4 regions of the Pseudomonas sp. GW822-FHT02G04 genome follow, and region 2 is predicted to be linked to each of the others. Evidence: predicted binding sites of a transcription regulator. Region 2 holds the regulator's gene; each other region holds the start of a gene.

The links. Region 2 encodes sigma-54, which starts transcription at its own class of promoters, with help from an activator protein. Its sites were predicted from a motif close to ANTGGCATNNANNTTGCTNT; they were not measured.
Region 1: the regulator sigma-54 is predicted to act here: its motif matches at 1,268-1,287, upstream of glnK (P-II family nitrogen regulator).
Region 3: the regulator sigma-54 is predicted to act here: its motif matches at 2,173-2,192, upstream of flgB (flagellar basal body rod protein FlgB).
Region 4: the regulator sigma-54 is predicted to act here: its motif matches at 1,814-1,833, upstream of AC1RO5_RS20405 (circularly permuted type 2 ATP-grasp protein).

The regions. Positions count from the first base shown of each region.
Region 1 covers NZ_JBXANU010000003.1:73,980-78,517, forward strand. The annotation lists gene AC1RO5_RS05170 (ammonium transporter) at 1-689, opposite strand, end outside; gene glnK (P-II family nitrogen regulator) at 725-1,063, opposite strand; gene AC1RO5_RS05180 (accessory factor UbiK family protein) at 1,480-1,740, shown strand; gene AC1RO5_RS05185 (HigA family addiction module antitoxin) at 1,974-2,237, opposite strand; gene AC1RO5_RS05190 (hypothetical protein) at 2,634-3,617, opposite strand; gene AC1RO5_RS05195 (YifB family Mg chelatase-like AAA ATPase) at 3,786-4,538, shown strand, end outside.
Region 2 covers NZ_JBXANU010000037.1:22,600-27,137, reverse strand. The annotation lists gene rapZ (RNase adapter RapZ) at 1-196, opposite strand, end outside; gene ptsN (PTS IIA-like nitrogen regulatory protein PtsN) at 199-663, opposite strand; gene hpf (ribosome hibernation-promoting factor, HPF/YfiA family) at 676-984, opposite strand; gene AC1RO5_RS28810 (RNA polymerase factor sigma-54) at 1,059-2,552, opposite strand; gene lptB (LPS export ABC transporter ATP-binding protein) at 2,737-3,462, opposite strand; gene lptA (lipopolysaccharide transport periplasmic protein LptA) at 3,462-4,007, opposite strand; gene lptC (LPS export ABC transporter periplasmic protein LptC) at 3,994-4,538, opposite strand, start outside.
Region 3 covers NZ_JBXANU010000019.1:14,980-19,517, reverse strand. The annotation lists gene flgE (flagellar hook protein FlgE) at 1-505, opposite strand, end outside; gene flgD (flagellar hook assembly protein FlgD) at 537-1,259, opposite strand; gene flgC (flagellar basal body rod protein FlgC) at 1,276-1,719, opposite strand; gene flgB (flagellar basal body rod protein FlgB) at 1,723-2,130, opposite strand; gene cheR (protein-glutamate O-methyltransferase CheR) at 2,392-3,219, opposite strand; gene AC1RO5_RS21350 (chemotaxis protein CheV) at 3,266-4,198, opposite strand; gene flgA (flagellar basal body P-ring formation chaperone FlgA) at 4,280-4,538, shown strand, end outside.
Region 4 covers NZ_JBXANU010000017.1:60,781-65,318, reverse strand. The annotation lists partial or broken gene AC1RO5_RS20410 (alpha-E domain-containing protein) at 1-359, opposite strand, end outside; gene AC1RO5_RS20405 (circularly permuted type 2 ATP-grasp protein) at 372-1,781, opposite strand; gene AC1RO5_RS20400 (ribonuclease E inhibitor RraB) at 2,160-2,501, opposite strand; gene AC1RO5_RS20395 (hypothetical protein) at 2,711-2,944, opposite strand; gene speE (polyamine aminopropyltransferase) at 3,101-3,976, opposite strand; gene AC1RO5_RS20385 (PLDc N-terminal domain-containing protein) at 4,129-4,320, opposite strand; gene AC1RO5_RS20380 (hypothetical protein) at 4,404-4,538, opposite strand, start outside.

The DNA.
Region 1 (4,538 bases), on a different contig from region 2:
GGGAAGCCTTTACGCTTGCCCAGTACCAGGCAGGCAATCAGACCGGCCACACCGGCGTTGATATGAACCACGGTGCCACCGGCGAAGTCCAGAACACCCCAGTCCCACAACAGGCCGCCGTTGCCGGACCAGACCATGTGCGCAATCGGTGCGTAAACCAGGGTGAACCACACGCCCATGAAGATCAGCATGGCGGAGAACTTCATCCGCTCGGCGAAGGCGCCGACGATCAGCGCCGGGGTAATGATGGCGAAGGTCATCTGGAAGGTGACGAACACTGCCTCAGGGAACAGTGCCGCAGGCCCGGTCAGACTCGCAGGCGTGATACCGGCGAGGAAGGCCTTGTTCAGACTCCCGAAGAACGAGTTGAAATTGATGACGCCCTGTTCCATGCCGGTGGTGTCGAACGCGACGCTGTAGCCATAAATGACCCACAGAACGCTGATCAGACCGGTAATGGCGAAGCACTGCATCATCACGGAAAGAAGGTTTTTCGACCGAACCATGCCGCCGTAGAACAGCGCGAGGCCGGGAATGGTCATGAACAGCACCAGGGCTGTCGAGGTCATCATCCAGGCGGTATCGCCGGAGTTGAGGACTGGGGCCGCCACTTCGTCTGCCGCCATGGCCAGGCCGGGCATTACGAGGGACAACAGGGCTCCTAGCCCTGCGATTTTACGCAGAGTCATATTGTTTTCTCCTGGGGCGTTGGGTTTGTGGCGGCTTAGATTGCGTCGGTATCGGTTTCGCCGGTACGGATGCGAATCGCCTGTTCCAGATTGACCACGAAGATCTTGCCGTCACCGATCTTGCCGGTGTTGGCGGCCTTGGTTATCGCCTCGATAACCCGGTCCAGATCCTTGTCGTCAATGGCGACATCGATCTTCACCTTGGGCAGAAAATCGACCACGTACTCCGCGCCGCGATACAGCTCGGTGTGACCCTTCTGCCGACCGAAGCCTTTGACCTCAGTAACGGTAATGCCCTGCACGCCGATCTCGGACAGCGACTCGCGCACGTCGTCCAGTTTGAACGGCTTGATGATGGCAGTGACTAGCTTCATGAAAACTCTCTCCCGAATTGGTGGACTTGCCCCAGGAAAACAAACCCGACTCAAGTCTAAGCGCAGTGCCTGGCTTTGTAACGCATCGTCGGCCTTACCTGCCCATCCGACGCCAGCTAACCACTCCGCACGAAACTTCCCCCGTTCCGCTTGGCGCACTGCATTCGTCACAGCGACTGCATCAGTGCATGGGTCACCAGCGACTAAGCAGAAAGCTTGCCATCTATCCAAAACCCATTGATTTCAAGCCCTTGGCCGCTGCCACAGGCCCTTCCAGTCGATTGACGAAACGGTTACGCACAACAACAGTGCGCGACCACCCACTCGTATGCGCGAAAAGCGTGCATCCCAGCCTTCGAGATTGACTATAGACACTGCGTGATACACTGCCTGCCATTGTTGACAGGACATTTCCCATGCTCGCGCCAAAAGACTTCCTCGACGCCCTGAGCGGCACCGCCTCCCGCCTCTTCAGCGGCGACACCCCACTGCCGAAAAGCGAAATCGAAAGCCAGTTCAAGGCTTTGTTGCAGAGCGGCTTCAGCAAGCTGGACCTGGTGAGCCGGGAAGAGTTTGATAGCCAGATGGTTGTGCTCGCACGGACCCGGGCACGGTTGGAGAGCCTTGAGGCGAAAGTGGCGGAGCTGGAAGCGAAGCTCAATCCACCCACCGAATAACCCCGCCGGTTCCCTTGGCAATAGGATCTACTGTGGGGGCGAGCCTTCTCGCGATTAGAGTCACCACGGTGTTCCAGCCGCCCCGCGCTGGAACAACCGCCCCGTAGGAGCTGCCGAAGGCTGCGATCTTTTGATCTTAAGCCCCGCAAACACCCCGGCAACTTCCTCCGCCGCCGTCCGCTCAATGCCTCTTGGTGGAAGCGTGCTTCGCGGGTGATGCAAGCACCCGAAGCTCAACCACGCTCGATTTCGGCCCTGCGCTGATCGTAGGTCGATTGCAGGTTTAGCCAGAGTTCGGGCGTGGTGTTCAGGTAAATGGAAAGCCTCTCGGCAAGGTCAGGGCCTACATCGCTCTCCTGCATCACAAGGGCACTCACCTCATCTCCAACCTCATTCAACGAGCTAGCCAAACCAGCCGCCGTAATGCCCATTGGCTCAAGAAACTCCTTTTCAAGGATTTCGCCAGGATGAATCGGCCGCATTCCAGAATTGCTCATCTCCCCTCCTGAGGGCTTGATCAACTGTGATCATAAGCAGCCACCCCGATCCGACAAGAGCGTCCGAGCTCTTTCACCGAAGTCCTTCATCTATCCAGGCCCGGTCCTACAAAAAAACTAGCTCCTCAGTTGATTACGCCCAAATACCAGCCGCGACGTAACCTGTGTAGCAGCTGCCGAAGGCTGCGTTCGACTGCGCAGCAGTCGTAAATCCAAGTTGTACGGTTTGCCTGATGCACCGCGTGATCTGATTTTACGACTGCTGCGCAGCCGTACGCCGGCTCCGCCAGCTGCTACGGATCGTGTTATGGCTTAACTGATTGTAGTTATGGCAAACGCGCCACTCCATGCTTTAAAGGCAATCTAACTGATTTTCTTACTAAAACCACAAACAAACTAAATCATAGACTCACTCCAGAGTCTAAATTGGCGACTGGCGGTTTCTCTGGCAGATAGTTCTCCATCTACATCGAACTTAGCAGTAAATGTGCTTCTACCTTTTGGTAATGGCCCTAACACAGCCATTCCGAGGCCGATTTGACAGATATGCCTACCGAAGCCAATAAAGCGATCGTGCGCTTCGTCCCTGAAAAAATTATCAGCTACCGAAACCAAATCAAGACTTGCTAGTCCACGACTCAAAGCGGGGATCTTGCAGATAGTACGATTTATTCGATCATGAACGCCGGCATGCAACTCGCTATCTTTTTGATCGCCGAAAGAAATGATTTTTACGTTATGCCTGGAATTTAGTTGGGATAGATAGATAAAAAAATTCCTTAAACTATCTTCGTTTTGGCCGCGTGCTGCTGCTTCTCGAACATTTGTAAAAAGGTACCTATCTACGATCAGAATTTTCTTAGAGCATTGTGCAAACGGCTTAAGTCGCTGATCCCATACATCCGGCGCAGCATCAGTTGGCGCTATATCAGCCCTAGAGAGCAAATATGATCTTTGTAAATTTTCGGATTCGCTACACACTCCAGCTCCTAGCAATTCGAACCCAGTATTTATGCAACGCCGTTTCTGTTCATCACTTCCACTAATAACATACGCAACTGCTCCTTCGGCAAAGGCCGTTTTGAACAGAGTGCTTAGCTTACATAATTCATCGAACGAGCCATAATCACCAAAGTTCCACCATTCATTATCAACATCTCTTTTTATGCCATACTCAACCGCTCTTAACCAGCGCTGCTTAAATTTCTCAGGAAGTTTATTTATAAACCCGAGGAGATCTCCATGCCCTGCACCCGGAATGACTAGCGCGCCTCTTTCTATCCAATTCTCTGTTATAAAATCATGAACCGCGCTCATGCTAACATCGTGTAGAACAGGAGAATCGAAAAACTCTTTATCAAGCGAAAACTCAGTTATCATCCATTAATCCCCAGTTTTTCCTTAAGACGCTCTTCGAAAAAACCCTCAGGCCAAGCATCAATAAAGTCACCTTCTTTATCGAGCCTAATATGTAGGATTTCACCACCATTAGAAGTAGGCTCCACAAAAACCGCAGGAAGCGGTTCCCCGTCAGCTCAAGGAACGACCATGTCCCTATCCATCGTCCACAGCCGTGCCCAAGTTGGCGTGGATGCGCCCGCCGTCACCGTAGAAGTGCATCTGGCCAACGGCTTGCCGTCGCTGACCATGGTCGGGCTGCCCGAGGCGGCGGTGAAGGAAAGCAAGGACCGGGTGCGCAGCGCGATCATCAATTCCGGCCTGCAATTTCCAGCACGGCGCATCACCTTGAATCTCGCCCCTGCCGATTTGCCGAAGGATGGCGGGCGGTTCGATCTGGCGATTGCCTTGGGGATTCTGTCGGCCAGCGTGCAGGTGCCGACGTTGACGCTGGATGACGTGGAGTGCCTGGGAGAGTTGGCGCTGTCGGGCGCGGTGCGTGCAGTTCGCGGGGTGTTGCCGGCGGCGCTGGCGGCGCGCAAGGCCGGGCGCACGCTGGTGGTGCCGCGAGCGAATGCCGAGGAGGCATGCCTGGCGTCGGGGTTGAAGGTGATTGCGGTGGATCATCTGCTTCAAGCGGTCGCGCATTTCAATGGCCACACGCCCATCGAACCCTACGCTTCCAATGGTTTGCTCTACGCCAGCAAACCCTATCCAGACTTGAATGAAGTGCAGGGGCAACTTGCGGCCAAGCGAGCCTTGCTGATTGCAGCGGCGGGGGCTCATAACCTGTTGTTCAGCGGTCCACCAGGGACGGGAAAAACGTTGTTGGCGAGTCGTCTGCCGGGGCTGTTACCGCCATTGGCCGAGAGCGAAGCACTGGAGGTCGCGGCGATTCAATCG
Region 2 (4,538 bases):
TCGGCAAGTTGCGTGCATCAATGGACACGGCCACCAGCGGTTGTGCCAGTTCGGTATGAATCAGCGCGCGTTCGGCCAGTTCCGGCAACAGTCCGGCAGGCAGGTTGTCGATGCAGTAGTAGCCGTTGTCCTCGAGAACATCGAGGGCGGTGCTTTTACCTGAGCCGGAGCGGCCACTGACGATGATCAGGCGCATGATTAATGACCGTTTTGCTCGTCCAGGACAACCTGATACAAGGCTTGGTTGCTCGGGGCGCTGCGCAGTTTTTCACGCACTTCCTTGCGATCAAGCATGCTGGCGATCTGGCGCAGCAGCTCCAGGTGCGCATCGGTGGCGGCTTCCGGGACCAGCAGTACAAACAGCAGGTCAACCGGGGCACCGTCGATGGCGTCGAAATCGATGGGTGCATCCAGGTGCATCAAGGCACTGATGGGCGATTCGCAGCCCTTGAGACGGCAGTGGGGGATGGCGATACCGTTGCCAAAACCGGTGGAACCGAGTTTTTCACGGGCGACCAGACTCTCGAAGACATCCTGCATGGCCAGATCCGGCACTTCGCGATGGATGAGGTTGGCAATTTGCTCGAGGGCTTTCTTTTTACTGCCGCCCGGCACGTTCACGAGGGAACGGCCGGGGGTCAGGATGCTTTCAAGTCGGATCATGGGTTGGGAGTGTTAACGACCGGTAGCGCCCTGGAGGAGGCTCTGGGTCTTTTCCTTATGCTTTTTGAGTTGTTTATCCAGCTTGTCGGTCAGTGCGTCGATCGCTGCGTACATATCGGTATGTTCCGCGTTAGCGACCACTTCATTGCCGGGAATATGCAGTGTGGCTTCGATTTTCTGCTTGAGCTTCTCGACCGTCATCGTGACCTGCACGTTGGTGATTTTGTCGAAATGCCTCTCTAATCGTTCGAGTTTTTCGCCGATGTAGGTGCGAAGAGGTTCGGTCACTTCCAGTTGGTGTCCACTGATGTTGACTTGCATACAGCTTCTCCTTCGTTGCCAGTGCATAAAGCGGTAGATCAGATGATCTACCACTGGAACGCTGTGGCGTGGCTCTACATCAACCGCTTGCGTTCGCTCGAAGGCGCGATCCCGAGGGATTCGCGGTACTTGGCGACGGTGCGGCGAGCCACCTGAATGCCTTGTGCCTCCAGTAAACCAGCGATCTTGCTGTCACTCAACGGCTTTTTCTGATTTTCCGCAGCAACCAGTTTTTTGATGATCGCGCGGATCGCCGTGGACGAGCATTCACCGCCTTCGGAGGTGCTGACGTGGCTGGAAAAAAAGTATTTCAGTTCATAGATGCCCCGTGGGGTATGCATGAATTTTTGCGTGGTCACCCGTGAAATCGTCGATTCGTGCATGCCCACCGCTTCGGCGATGTCATGCAGCACCAACGGCTTCATGGCCTCGTCGCCGTACTCCAGGAAGCCGCGTTGATGCTCAACGATCTGGGTGGCCACTTTCATCAGGGTTTCGTTACGGCTTTGCAGGCTCTTGATGAACCAGCGAGCCTCCTGCAGCTGATTGCGCATGAAGGTGTTATCAGCGCTGGTATCGGCGCGGCGTACGAAGCCGGCGTATTGGGCGTTGACCCGCAGGCGTGGCACCGACTCCTGGTTCAGCTCCACCAGCCAGCGCTCGTTGTCCTTGCGCACGATCACGTCGGGAACGACGTATTCGGCTTCGGTGGACTCGATTTGCGAACCCGGGCGCGGGTTGAGGCTCTGGACCAGTTCGATCACCTGGCGCAGTTCATCTTCCTTGAGCTTCATGCGGCGCATCAGCTGGCTGTAGTCGCGGCTGCCGAGCAGGTCGATGTAATCGGTGACCAGGCGCTTGGCCTCGGTCAGCCAAGGGGTCTTGGCAGGCAGTTGGCGCAGTTGCAGCAGCAGGCATTCGCCGAGGTTGCGGGCGCCGATACCGGCGGGCTCGAATTGCTGGATGCGGTGCAGGACGGCTTCGATTTCGTCCAGTTCGATGTCCAGTTCCGGGTCGAAGGCCTCTAGGATTTCCTCGAGGGTTTCGTCCAGATAGCCCTGATTGTTGATGCAGTCGATCAGGGTCACAGCGATCAGGCGATCGGTGTCGGACATCGGTGCCAGGTTCAGTTGCCAGAGCAAATGGCTTTGCAGGCTTTCACCGGCCGAAGTACGGGTGGTGAAATCCCACTCGTCGTCATCGTTGCTCGGCAGGCTGCTGGCGCTGGTCTGGTAGACGTCTTCCCAGGCGGTATCGACAGGCAATTCGTTGGGAATGCGCTCGTTCCAGTCGCCTTCCTCAAGGTTATCCACCGTCGGGGCGGTTTCCTGGTAGGAGGGTTCCTGAATGTCGGCGTTGGGTTGCTGTTCGGCTTTGTCGGCCAAGGGGTCGGCGTTATCGAAGTCGTCGCCTTCTTCCTGGCGTTCGAGCATCGGATTGGACTCCAGGGCCTCCTGGATTTCCTGTTGCAGGTCCAGGGTCGACAATTGGAGCAGGCGGATGGCCTGTTGCAGCTGCGGTGTCATCGTCAGCTGCTGGCCCATTCTCAAGACTAGCGATGGTTTCATGGCAGGGGCTTAACACCTTATTCGCCGGCGCACATGCGCCATCCACTACAGGGCGCCGAAGCGCCAAACATAAGCAAATTATATGCCTGAAACTGAAGTGTTTGCCTAGAGCGCTGTAACAATAAAAAACTATTGATTTTTTATTGAGACGAGCACCGAGGCGACTGGTCAGGCACCTCAGCGCTTACAGGCGGAACTCATGGCCCAGATACACTTCCTTGACCAGTTCGTTGGCCAGGATGGTGGCGGAGTCACCTTCAGCGATCAGCTGGCCATCGTTGACGATGTAGGCGGTTTCGCAGATGTCCAGGGTTTCACGAACGTTGTGGTCAGTGATCAGCACGCCAATGCCTTTGGCCTTGAGGTGATGGATGATCTGCTTGATGTCGCCCACCGAGATCGGGTCCACGCCGGCGAAGGGTTCGTCGAGGAGGATGAATTTCGGGTTGGTGGCCAGTGCCCGGGCGATTTCCACCCGACGGCGTTCGCCACCGGACAGGCTCATGCCAAGGCTGTCACGGATGTGGTGGATGTGAAATTCCTGCAGCAGGCTTTCCAGCTCTTTGCGGCGACCGGCCTTGTCGAGTTCCTTGCGGGTCTCGAGGATGGCCATGATGTTGTCGGTCACCGACAGTTTGCGGAAGATCGACGCTTCTTGCGGAAGATAGCCGATACCTGCCTTTGCGCGACCGTGCATCGGCTGGTGGCTGACGTCCAGGTCATCGATCAGTACGCGACCCTGATCGGCCTGTACCAGGCCGACGATCATGTAGAAACAGGTGGTTTTGCCGGCGCCGTTGGGGCCAAGCAGGCCGACGATCTGGCCGCTGTCGATGGACAGGCTGACGTCACGCACGACCTGGCGGCTCTTGTAGCTCTTGGCCAGATGCTGAGCTTTCAGAGTTGCCATTACTGGGTTTTCTCGTCGGTTTTCTTCTTCGGCTGGATCACCATGTCGATACGCGGACGCGATTCAGTGACCTTGTTGCCCGTGGCGCGACCGGCGCTGGCGAGTTTCTTGACCGTGTCATAGACGATTTTTTCGCCCTGGGTGACGTTGTTGTCCTTGTCGACAACTTTGGCCTTGTCGATCAGTACGACGCGATTTTGCGCGGCGTGATATTGGATGGTCACGCCCCAACCCTGAACCGGCTTGGTATCGCCAGCAGTTTGCACCTGCTCGAAGTACGCCAGGTTGCCCACCGAGGTCACCACGTCGATGTCGCCAGTCGGGGTGCGAGTGATGGTCACGGTGTTGCCGGTGACCTTCATCGAGCCCTGGGTGATGATCACGTCACCTTTATAGGTGGCAACGCCATTCTTGTCGTCCAGTTGGGCGTCGTCGGCCTGAATGCGGATAGGCTGCTGCTGATCGTTCGGCAGAGCCCAGGCGCTCACGCTTCCCAGTGCAGCGCCCAGACTGAGCAAAATAGGGAGGGTTTTAACGAGCCTCATACTGTCCTCTTACGTTCGATAGCAGGTGTATCCTGCTTTCTTTCAAATACGCTTTCATTCCCTTGCCAGTCGATACACCGCCAGCGCCGTCGATTCTAACGGGTTGCTCGGTCTGCGCATATTGCTGCTGGGGGAACACTGTCATGCGGGTGGTGGTAATCAGGGTGTTGCGGTTTTTCTCGTCGGTGCGTGCGATACGCACCGAGTCAATCAGTTCCACTTCAGTGCCGCCAGAATTGACCTCGCCACGCTCACTCTGCACGTGCCACGGGAACTCGGTGCCGCGAAACATGTTCAGGTCGGGCTTGGTCAGCAACGTCACATCGGTCGCTTTCACGTGCTCGACCTTGTCCGAGGTCATCTCGTACTGCAGTTTGCCATCGGGCAGGTACTGCACGCTGTGGGCGTTGGTGGCGTAGTAGTCGATCATGGCTTCATCGACATGCGCCACTTGCTTGTCGAGGAAGCGTTCCGGGCTGATGTTCCAGTAGCCGACCGCAGCGAATAGCGCTGCGATGCAACCGAATATCA
Region 3 (4,538 bases), on a different contig from region 2:
GCGTGGTTTCTGCCGAGTTCAGGTTCATCGTCTGATCAACCTTGGTCGTCGGATTCGGCTTCAGGCTCGAGGTATCGATCTTCAAGTCAGTCAACACACCGTTGATGATCTTGCCGTTGGCATCGACGCCATAACCTTGCAGACGGTTGCCGTTGTTATCGACCACATAGTTTTGAGCGTCGGTCTTGAACGCACCGGCACGGGTGTAGCTCAGGGAACCGTTGTCGCTGAGGATGAAGAAGCCGTTGCCCTGAATGCCCATGTCCAGCACGTTGCCGGTGTTGTTCACATCGCCCTGGCTGAACTGCTGGGAAACGTTGGCCAGGCGCACGCCGTTACCAATGGTCTTGCTGCCGGTACCCAGGCGAGTGGCCGAGTACACGTCTTCGAATTCTGCACGGGACGATTTGAAACCGGTGGTCGCGACGTTGGCGATGTTGTTGCCGGTCACGTCCAGTTGTTTGTTGGCTGCATAGAGACCGCTAAGGCCGATATTGAAAGACATATTCCACTCCTTTGTGCCGTGTTAGTCGGCTCTATAGACCAATGGTTTGCACTTTGGACAGGGCAACGCTGCCCAGGCCTGCCAGGTTCAGCATCAACTCACCGCCGGTCTGGCTGATGGTCACGCTGTTGACCGTTGCCGGCAGGTAAGTAATCAGTGAGGTGTTCGTGCCGTCGATGGTGCTCGTTGCGCCGAAGGTGTAAGTACCCGCCGGTGCCACCGCGCCCGAACTGTCCTTACCGTCCCAAATGAAGCTGGCGTTGCCGGCGCTTTGGCTGCCCAGGTCGAGGGTGCGGATGACCGTGCCTGCCGAGTTGGTGATCTTGACGGTGGCCGCGGAAACCGATGTCGGCACCACGACGGTACCGTTGAGGCTCTTGGAGGTGTCGACCACGGCTTTGTCGGTCTGCGCGATGACCGAACGCCCCACCAGCGAAGAAGCCTGCAAGGCTTGCGACGAGTTGTAGTTGCCGGCAATGCCGCTGACCGTGTCGTTCAGCGTGGTGATGCCTTCCAGACTACTGAACTGCGCCAACTGGGCTACGAACGCGCTGTTGTCCTGAGGATCGAGCGGGTTCTGGTTTTTCAGCTGAGTAACCAGCAGTTGCAGGAACGCATCCTTGCCCAGCGCCTTGCTGCCGGTGGCACTGCTGGTCGCCGCGGAAAGACCATCACTGGTGGTCGTGGTTTTGACCGAAGAGTTGGCCAGGACATCCTTGATGCTTACGCCGCTGGTGGTATCGGTAACACTCATCGAAAGTCGCCCCTTATCACTGACCGAGGGTCAGGACCTTCTGCATCATGGTTTTGGCGGTGTTCATCATTTCGGCGTTGGTCTGGAACGAACGGCTTGCGGAAATCATGTCGGCCATTTCTTCGACGACGTTGACGTTCGGGTAGTAGACGTAGCCCTTGGCATCGGCGGCCGGATGGTTCGGCTCGTAGCGCGCTTCAAGGTTGCTCTGGTCTTCGACCACACCCAGCACTTGCACGCCTTGACCGGCCGCGTCCTGGTTCTGGAACAGCGAATCGCTGCCGCCACTCTGACCGCCCTGGAACATGGTGGCGAACACCGGGTGACGGGCGCGGTAGGTCTGGTCGATGCTCGACGAAACGGTCTCGGCGTTGGCGATGTTACTGGCGACGGTGTTCAAGCGAGTGGTCTGGGCACTCATGCCGCTACCGGCAATGTTGAAAACACTGGACAGGGACATGAATTACTCTCCGCGCAGGGCTGACACCAGCCCTTTGAATTTACTGTTGAGCAGGGTGAAGCTGGCCTGGAAGTTGACCGCGTTCTCCGCGTAGTTCGACTGTTCCAGTTGGGCGTCCACGGTGTTCTGGTCGATCGACGGTTGCATCGGCGTGCGATACATCAGCGACTCATCGCCATTGCCCAGGCCTTCAGCTTCGATGTGACGGCTGTTGGTCATGCTCAAGGCGAACTTGCCGTTTTTGGTTTTCTCGTTTTGCTCGGCGAGCACTTTCGAGAAGTCCAGATCCCGAGCCTTGTAGTTCGGGGTGTCGGCGTTGGCGATGTTGTTGGCCAGGACTTCGGCACGCTGAGCGCGGAAGCCCAGGGCTTGTTCGTGGATACCGAGCGCTTTATCGAAGCTGATGCTCATGTCGGGAAACCTTCGGGTGACCTGATTTTTCGTAACATGAACATAGCAAGCGGCGTGCCAATTCAAAAAAGCCCGTAAACCGGGGCTTTGCCGGCAGTGGCAAGGCGGCAATGCCAGAAAAGCGGCAACCGATTTCCGCCGCCTGCCGCTTTTCTGCCGCTTTCCTATGGGCAATACCTTCCCCCTACGTGATGCAAAAAGCGCCAGGCATAAAAAAGGAGCCCCGAGGGGCTCCCGTTTTTATGCCTGGCGCTTTTTGCATCACTTCGCCTGGTAAATGATCCCCGGGCTGCACTGGACCATCTGGTAATGGTCCGGCAAACCGTTCAGCGCTTCGGACGCGCCAAGGAACAGATAACCGCCCGGCTTGAGCGTGCTGTGAATGCGCAACAGGATGTCTTTCTTCACCTCGGCGGAGAAGTAGATCAGCACGTTGCGGCAGAACACGATATCGAACTTGCCCAGGCTCGCGTAGCTGTCCAGCAAGTTGAACGAGCGAAACTCCACCCGACTCTTGATCGGTGCCTTGACGGCCCAGCGCCCCGGCCCTTTGGGGTCGAAGTAACGCTGAAGGCGCTCGGGCGACAGACCGCGACCGATGGCCAGGCTGTCGTACTCGCCGGTCTTGCAGTTGGTCAGCATGGTGCCGGACAGGTCGGTGGCAACGATCTGCACGCCCATCTTCAACTGGCCCATGTTGACCCGTTCGAACTCATCGATGGACATCGACAGCGAATACGGTTCCTGACCCGACGAACACGCCGCTGACCAGATCCGCAGGCGCTGACCGGGGCTGGCCTTGATCGCTTCAGGCAATACCTTGTTCTTCAAGACTTCAAACGGATAGGTGTCACGAAACCACAGGGTTTCGTTGGTGGTCATGGCATCCACCACCATCTCGCGCAAACCGCTGCGCGGCTGGGTCTGGATGCGCTGAACCAGCTCACCCAGCGATTTGATGCCCTGCTGTTCCATCAGTTTGTTGAGACGGCTCGAGACCAGATATTGCTTGTTTTCACCGAGCAAAATGCCACAGGCTTTTTCCAGGAATACCCGGAACTGTTCGAAATCCAAATTACCCGTAGACAAAGATGCCGCCTCTTAAATCGTGTTGACCGCCAGGGGCAAAAGGCCCCTAGCTGTTATCTGCTGCTTTGATCCGGTCGACTACCCGGGATGCCAGGTCATCAGGACGGAACTTGGCCAGGAAGTCATCGGCACCGACCTTCTTGACCATCGCCTGATTGAACACACCCGACAACGAAGTATGCAGGATGATATGGAGCTTTTGCATGCGCGGGTCGGCGCGGATCTCGGCCGTCAGGGTGTACCCGTCCATCTCCGGCATCTCGATGTCGGAGATCATCATCAGGAACTCTTCTTCCGGCTTCTTGCCCTCGTCGACCAGCTTGCGCAGGTAATCCAGCGCTTGCCGGCCGTCGTTCAACGCCACCACGTCGACACCGATCGTTTGCAGGCAACGGGTCACCTGCTTGCGCGCCACCGACGAGTCATCGACCGTCAATACGCGCAAAGAGAGCGCCTTGTGTTGGGTTTCAACATCGACCACGCCCACCGAAATCGCTTCCGGTGTCGGCGCCACTTCCGCCAGCACCTTCTCGACGTCGATGATTTCGACTAACTGATTGTCGACCCGAGTCACAGCCGTCAGGTAGTGATCGCGCCCCGTACCCTTGGGTGGCGGATGAATCTCCTCCCAGTTCATGTTGACGATGCGTTCCACCGACCGAACCAGGAAACCCTGGGTCTTGGTGTTGTACTCCGTGATGATCACGAAGGGATTGCTCTGGTCCAGCAACCGACCGGCACCGGTCGCCATCGCCAGATCCAGAATCGGAATGGTTGCCCCCCGAATATTCGCCACACCGCACACGACAGGACTGGACTTGGGCATCAGGGTCAGCTTGGGGCATTGCAGCACCTCGCGAACCTTGAACACGTTGATCCCATACAGCTGCTGGCCGTCGAGACGGAACAACAACAGCTCAAGGCGATTCTGCCCTACCAGTTGTGTGCGCTGGTTCACCGAATCCATTACACCAGCCATGCCCAGACTCCTACACCAACGCTAAGTGTGTTGCGACGCACATTCATCACGAAACGGCACGGCGCTTGCTTTTTAACTCTTATGAACACAGAACCGACATTTTTCCGACACCTGACATCAACCTGCCGCAGATTGCTCTGCGCGATGTCGGCCGCTTGCCTGTTCAACGCTGGCAGCCCTGCCCTTGCTGATACGGTTACCTTGCCTGACATGCTTATCGGCGTCACCCAGGGCTTTCTTGAATTCACCGTAGAGGACTATCTGGCCACCAGTCAAACGCAAGGTCGCTACGAAATCCAGGTCAACCAGCTCGATCCGCGCCTGCGCATGCCAATGTGCG
Region 4 (4,538 bases), on a different contig from region 2:
CGAATTTCCAGCCAGGTGGCGTTGACGTTTTCCCACATGTCGGCAGTGATTCGCCCACGCACCGCATGGGCGCTGGCCCGTGCGGCACCGAGGCAGCTGTAGATGCTCGCCGGATTGGCCGCGTCCAGGGCGAAAAAATGCAGCAGCCGTTCGGCATGCAGATCGCCGTGGCGCTCCAGGTAATCGTCCAGGGTGCCGGTGATCAGCAACGGCATCGCCAGTTCGTGCAAGCCGTCGCCACGACCGTCCTGGGGCATCAGCGACAGCGAATAACTGATGTCGAGCATCCGTGCGAGGTTTTCCGCCCGCTCCAGGTAACGCGACATCCAATACAGATCCGAGGCAGTTCTACTTAACATGGCAAGCTTCCTTCAATCCTCGACCACCCAGGTGTCCTTGGTTCCGCCGCCCTGGGAGGAGTTCACCACCAGGGAGCCTTCACGCAAGGCGACTCGGGTCAAACCGCCGGGCACAACCCGGGTTTCGCGGCCAGACAATACAAACGGACGCAGGTCGATGTGGCGCGGTGCGATGCCGTTTTCGACAAAGGTCGGGCAGGTCGACAAAGACAACGTCGGTTGCGCGATGTACGCGTGGGGTTTGGCTTTGATCCGCTCGCGGAAAGACTCGATCTCCGCCGCCGTCGCCGCCGGTCCCACCAGCATTCCGTAACCACCGGAGCCTTGGGTTTCCTTGACCACCAGCTCTGGAAGGTTGGCCAGCACATGGGACAGTTCAGAGGGATTACGACACTGCCACGTCGGCACGTTCTTCAGGATCGGCTCTTCGTCCAGGTAGAAACGAATCATGTCCGTGACGAAGGGATACACCGACTTGTCGTCCGCGACCCCGGTGCCTATGGCATTCGCCAACACCACATTGCCGGAGCGGTAGGACGACAGCAGCCCCGGAACGCCGAGCATCGAATCGGGGTTGAACGCCAGCGGATCGAGGAAGGCATCGTCGAGGCGACGGTAAATCACATCGACCGCTTTCGGCCCGTCCGTGGTGCGCATGAACACCTTGTCGTCGCGCACGAACAGGTCGGCGCCTTCCACCAGTTCAACGCCCATTTCCCGAGCCAGGAACGCATGCTCGAAAAACGCGCTGTTGAAACGCCCCGGCGTCAGCACCACCACGCTCGGGTTGTCGATCGGGCTGGAGCTTTTCAGGGTGTCGAGCAACAGGTTCGGGTAGTGGTCGATCGGTGCGATGCGCTGGGCCGCGAACAACTCGGGGAACAGGCGCATCATCATCTTGCGGTCTTCGAGCATGTAGCTCACGCCGCTGGGGGTACGCAGGTTGTCTTCGAGCACGTAGTAGGTGCCGTCGCCATCGCGCACCAGGTCGACGCCGGAAATGTGCGAATAGATATCGCGGTGCAGATCCAGCCCTTGCATCGCCAACTGATACTGCTCGTTGGCCAGCACTTGCTCGGCCGGGATGATGCCGGCCTTGATGATGCGCTGCTCGTGATAGAGGTCGGCAAGGAACATGTTCAATGCCTTTACCCGCTGGATGCAGCCACGCTCGACGACCCGCCATTCACTGGCGGGGATGCTGCGGGGAATGGTGTCGAAGGGAATCAGGCGCTCTGTCCCCTGCTCATCACCATAGAGCGTGAAGGTAATCCCGGCACGATGAAATAACAGATCGGCCTCGCGTCGCCGTTGTGCCAAAAGCTCGTCAGGCGTTTCGGCCAGCCAACGGGCAAACTCCCGATAATGCGGACGGACCTGGCCGCCGGCATCGTACATCTCATCAAAATAGGTGCGGATCATGCCGTACTCCTTGTCACACGGACATCCAGGCCTTCGCAAGGCCCGTGCCATAGGCAGAAACGCTTTGATATCAATCAGTTGGATAATGTCGCTGCGCGCACCGCACCAATCCTGTGCGGTAAATGCCCCACCCTGATCGCCCCCGCTTCATGGCGAAGCAATGCTGTCGCCTATCAGCAGCATAGTCAGAGTTGATTTCACTGCTCGGGAGGGAGATGCGGATAATCCGCGCATTCGCTGGAAAACTGATCGTTCTTCCCTTTAGCCGCCTGTTCAGGCGGTTTTTTTTGTCCGTTTGAAATGTGACGAAATAAAAAGATTGAAACAAAAACGGCCAACCCAAAGGTCAGCCGTTACTAAGTGTCACTGTTCATAAGCTTATGCGAGTAGCCCTCGTACCTCCTGCTTGACGCCCCATCCTTCGATGATGCCGCCCAGAGGCACGACCACCGCCTCGAAGTTCTGCTCAAAGTCGCCAATCCCGTCATAGGTGGCGTACATCACTTTGCTCAGTTCCAGCGACCACGCGCCGTCGTCACGCACGCTGATCTGGGCATTCAAGGATTCGCCACAAAAATGACCTGCTGCCCTGCGTGCCCGCTCCTCGTCCGGGAAAATGGCGTAGAACTCGATGGGATGGAATCGTGAAAAGTCAAAACCGCCTTCTTTCATGCGGCGCAGCACGCTGCTGCTGATGTCTTCTTGATAGGCTGTGCTCATGAAACGTCCCCCTCAGACTGATGGATAGACTTTCCGTATCCCCTGCACTTTCAATCGATTGATGAAAGCGATACGGCAACAGAGGTTGCCGCCGGGAAACAAGCATGTAGCTGACAAGACCAGACCTTAGCGAGTCATTCGCTGATCTCGGTTGCAGAGTAGCCCCAAGACAGAGCCGCTGCCAAGGCTTGGAGGTGACAAGAGATGTATCAGATCGGAGTAATGCTGAGGATTTCAATGCTGTACTGGGATTTCAGACTTTTGACGGTCGGATCAGCAGTACGCCCATCCAGATCATTGAGGTCCAGTTGCGCAGCCACCGGCAGTCGCCGGTCGAGAATGAGCTGGGCAGCTTGTTCGTTGCTCGGGCACTCCTCGCACTCGAAGAGTTCGTCGACTGATTCACCGTGTTCATCCACGAAAGTGATTTTCCACTTTTGCATCGGTGCCTCCTCGGTAAAACCCATGGATGGGCTTACATCTATCTCGACTCACTTGTTGGCCGTTCGTTCCAAGGGATCCCATCTACGAGGCATGAAAAAGGCCGTAGCCCGCGTGTTTTCACACACCGGCGACGGCCGTTTCTTACCGACGAAACGTCAGTCGTTGCTGGGTTTATTCACCGCTTGCAGCACGTATTGCGGCAGGGCGAAGGCACCGATGTGGATTTCCGGGTTGTAGTAGCGGGTGACGATGCCGCTGCCGGCGAAGCGCTGTTGCAGGGTTTCGCGGGACAATTTGCGATAGGCGGTATCGGTTGCGCCCCAGGCGAAGGTCATCGCGCCGCCGATGTAGGTTGGCACCGCCGCTTGATAGAAATGCCAGTCCGGGAACAGGCTGCGCAGGCGGCCGGCGGTGGTTTTGACTTCTTCGATTTGCATGAACGGGGTGCCGTTCTGGGTCACCAGAATGCCGCCTTCATTCAGGCAGCGGTGGCAAGCCTGGTAGAAGTTTTCGGAGAACAGCACTTCGCCCGGACCGATCGGGTCGGTGGAGTCGGAAATGATCACGTCGAACTTTTCGGTAGTGGTGGCGACGAAGCGCATGCCGTCGTCGATGACCAGGTTCAGGCGTGGATCATCGAACGCACCCTTGGAGTGGTTCGGCAGGAATTCCTTGCACATGTCGACCACGGTGCCGTCGATTTCGACCATGGTGATGTGCTCGACGCTGCGGTGCTTGGCCACTTCACGCAGCATGCCGCCGTCACCGCCGCCAATGATCAGCACGCGCTTGGCGGTGCCATGGGCGAGGATCGGCACGTGGGTGAGCATTTCGTGGTAGATGAATTCGTCGGCTTCGGTGGTCTGGATTACGCCGTCCAGCGCCATCACCCGGCCCATGCGCGGGTTTTCGAAGATCACCAGGTGCTGGTGTTCGGTGCGCACTTCGTGCAGCAGTTTTTCCATGCGAAAACGCTGGCCATAGCCTTCGTAAAGGGTTTCCAGGTACTCGCTGGTTGGGGTATTGCTCATGGGAAGTGCTCCGATGAATGCGGGTGGCAACGGACGGTTACCCGCCCATGATGGCCAATCGATCGCCTCGATTGACCGGGAAAGGCGCGCATTCTACGTCGCGGAACATGACAGGTCGAACCTTCTGATGCTCGCTCCTGCGATGAAGATCGTCAGATCCGCACATCACCTCTTGGCCCGGCGATGGCCCAGATGATCAGGCCCAGCACCGGCAACAGCAGGATCAACAGCACCCACAGGACTTTCATCCCGGTTTCGGCGCCACTTTTAAGCACGTTGATGATGGCCCAGATATCCAGGGCAAAGATAATCAGGCCGATCAGGGTGTTGAACGTGGAACCCATGGTGTCGCTCCAAAAAAATGGTAGGCACTCTTAGGATAGTCGGGCCTGGCGAGGGTTCCGTTTTATTACCGTTGCAGACCGTTTCAGACGTGGATGGCCACTTTCAGGGCTTCCAGGGAGAGCGCGGCGGCGATGCCGACTTCGGCGCACAGCTCCAGCACCCGTGGCACGTCGTTGCCATAGACCAGCACCACTTGCAGTTCATCGTCGAGCAACTG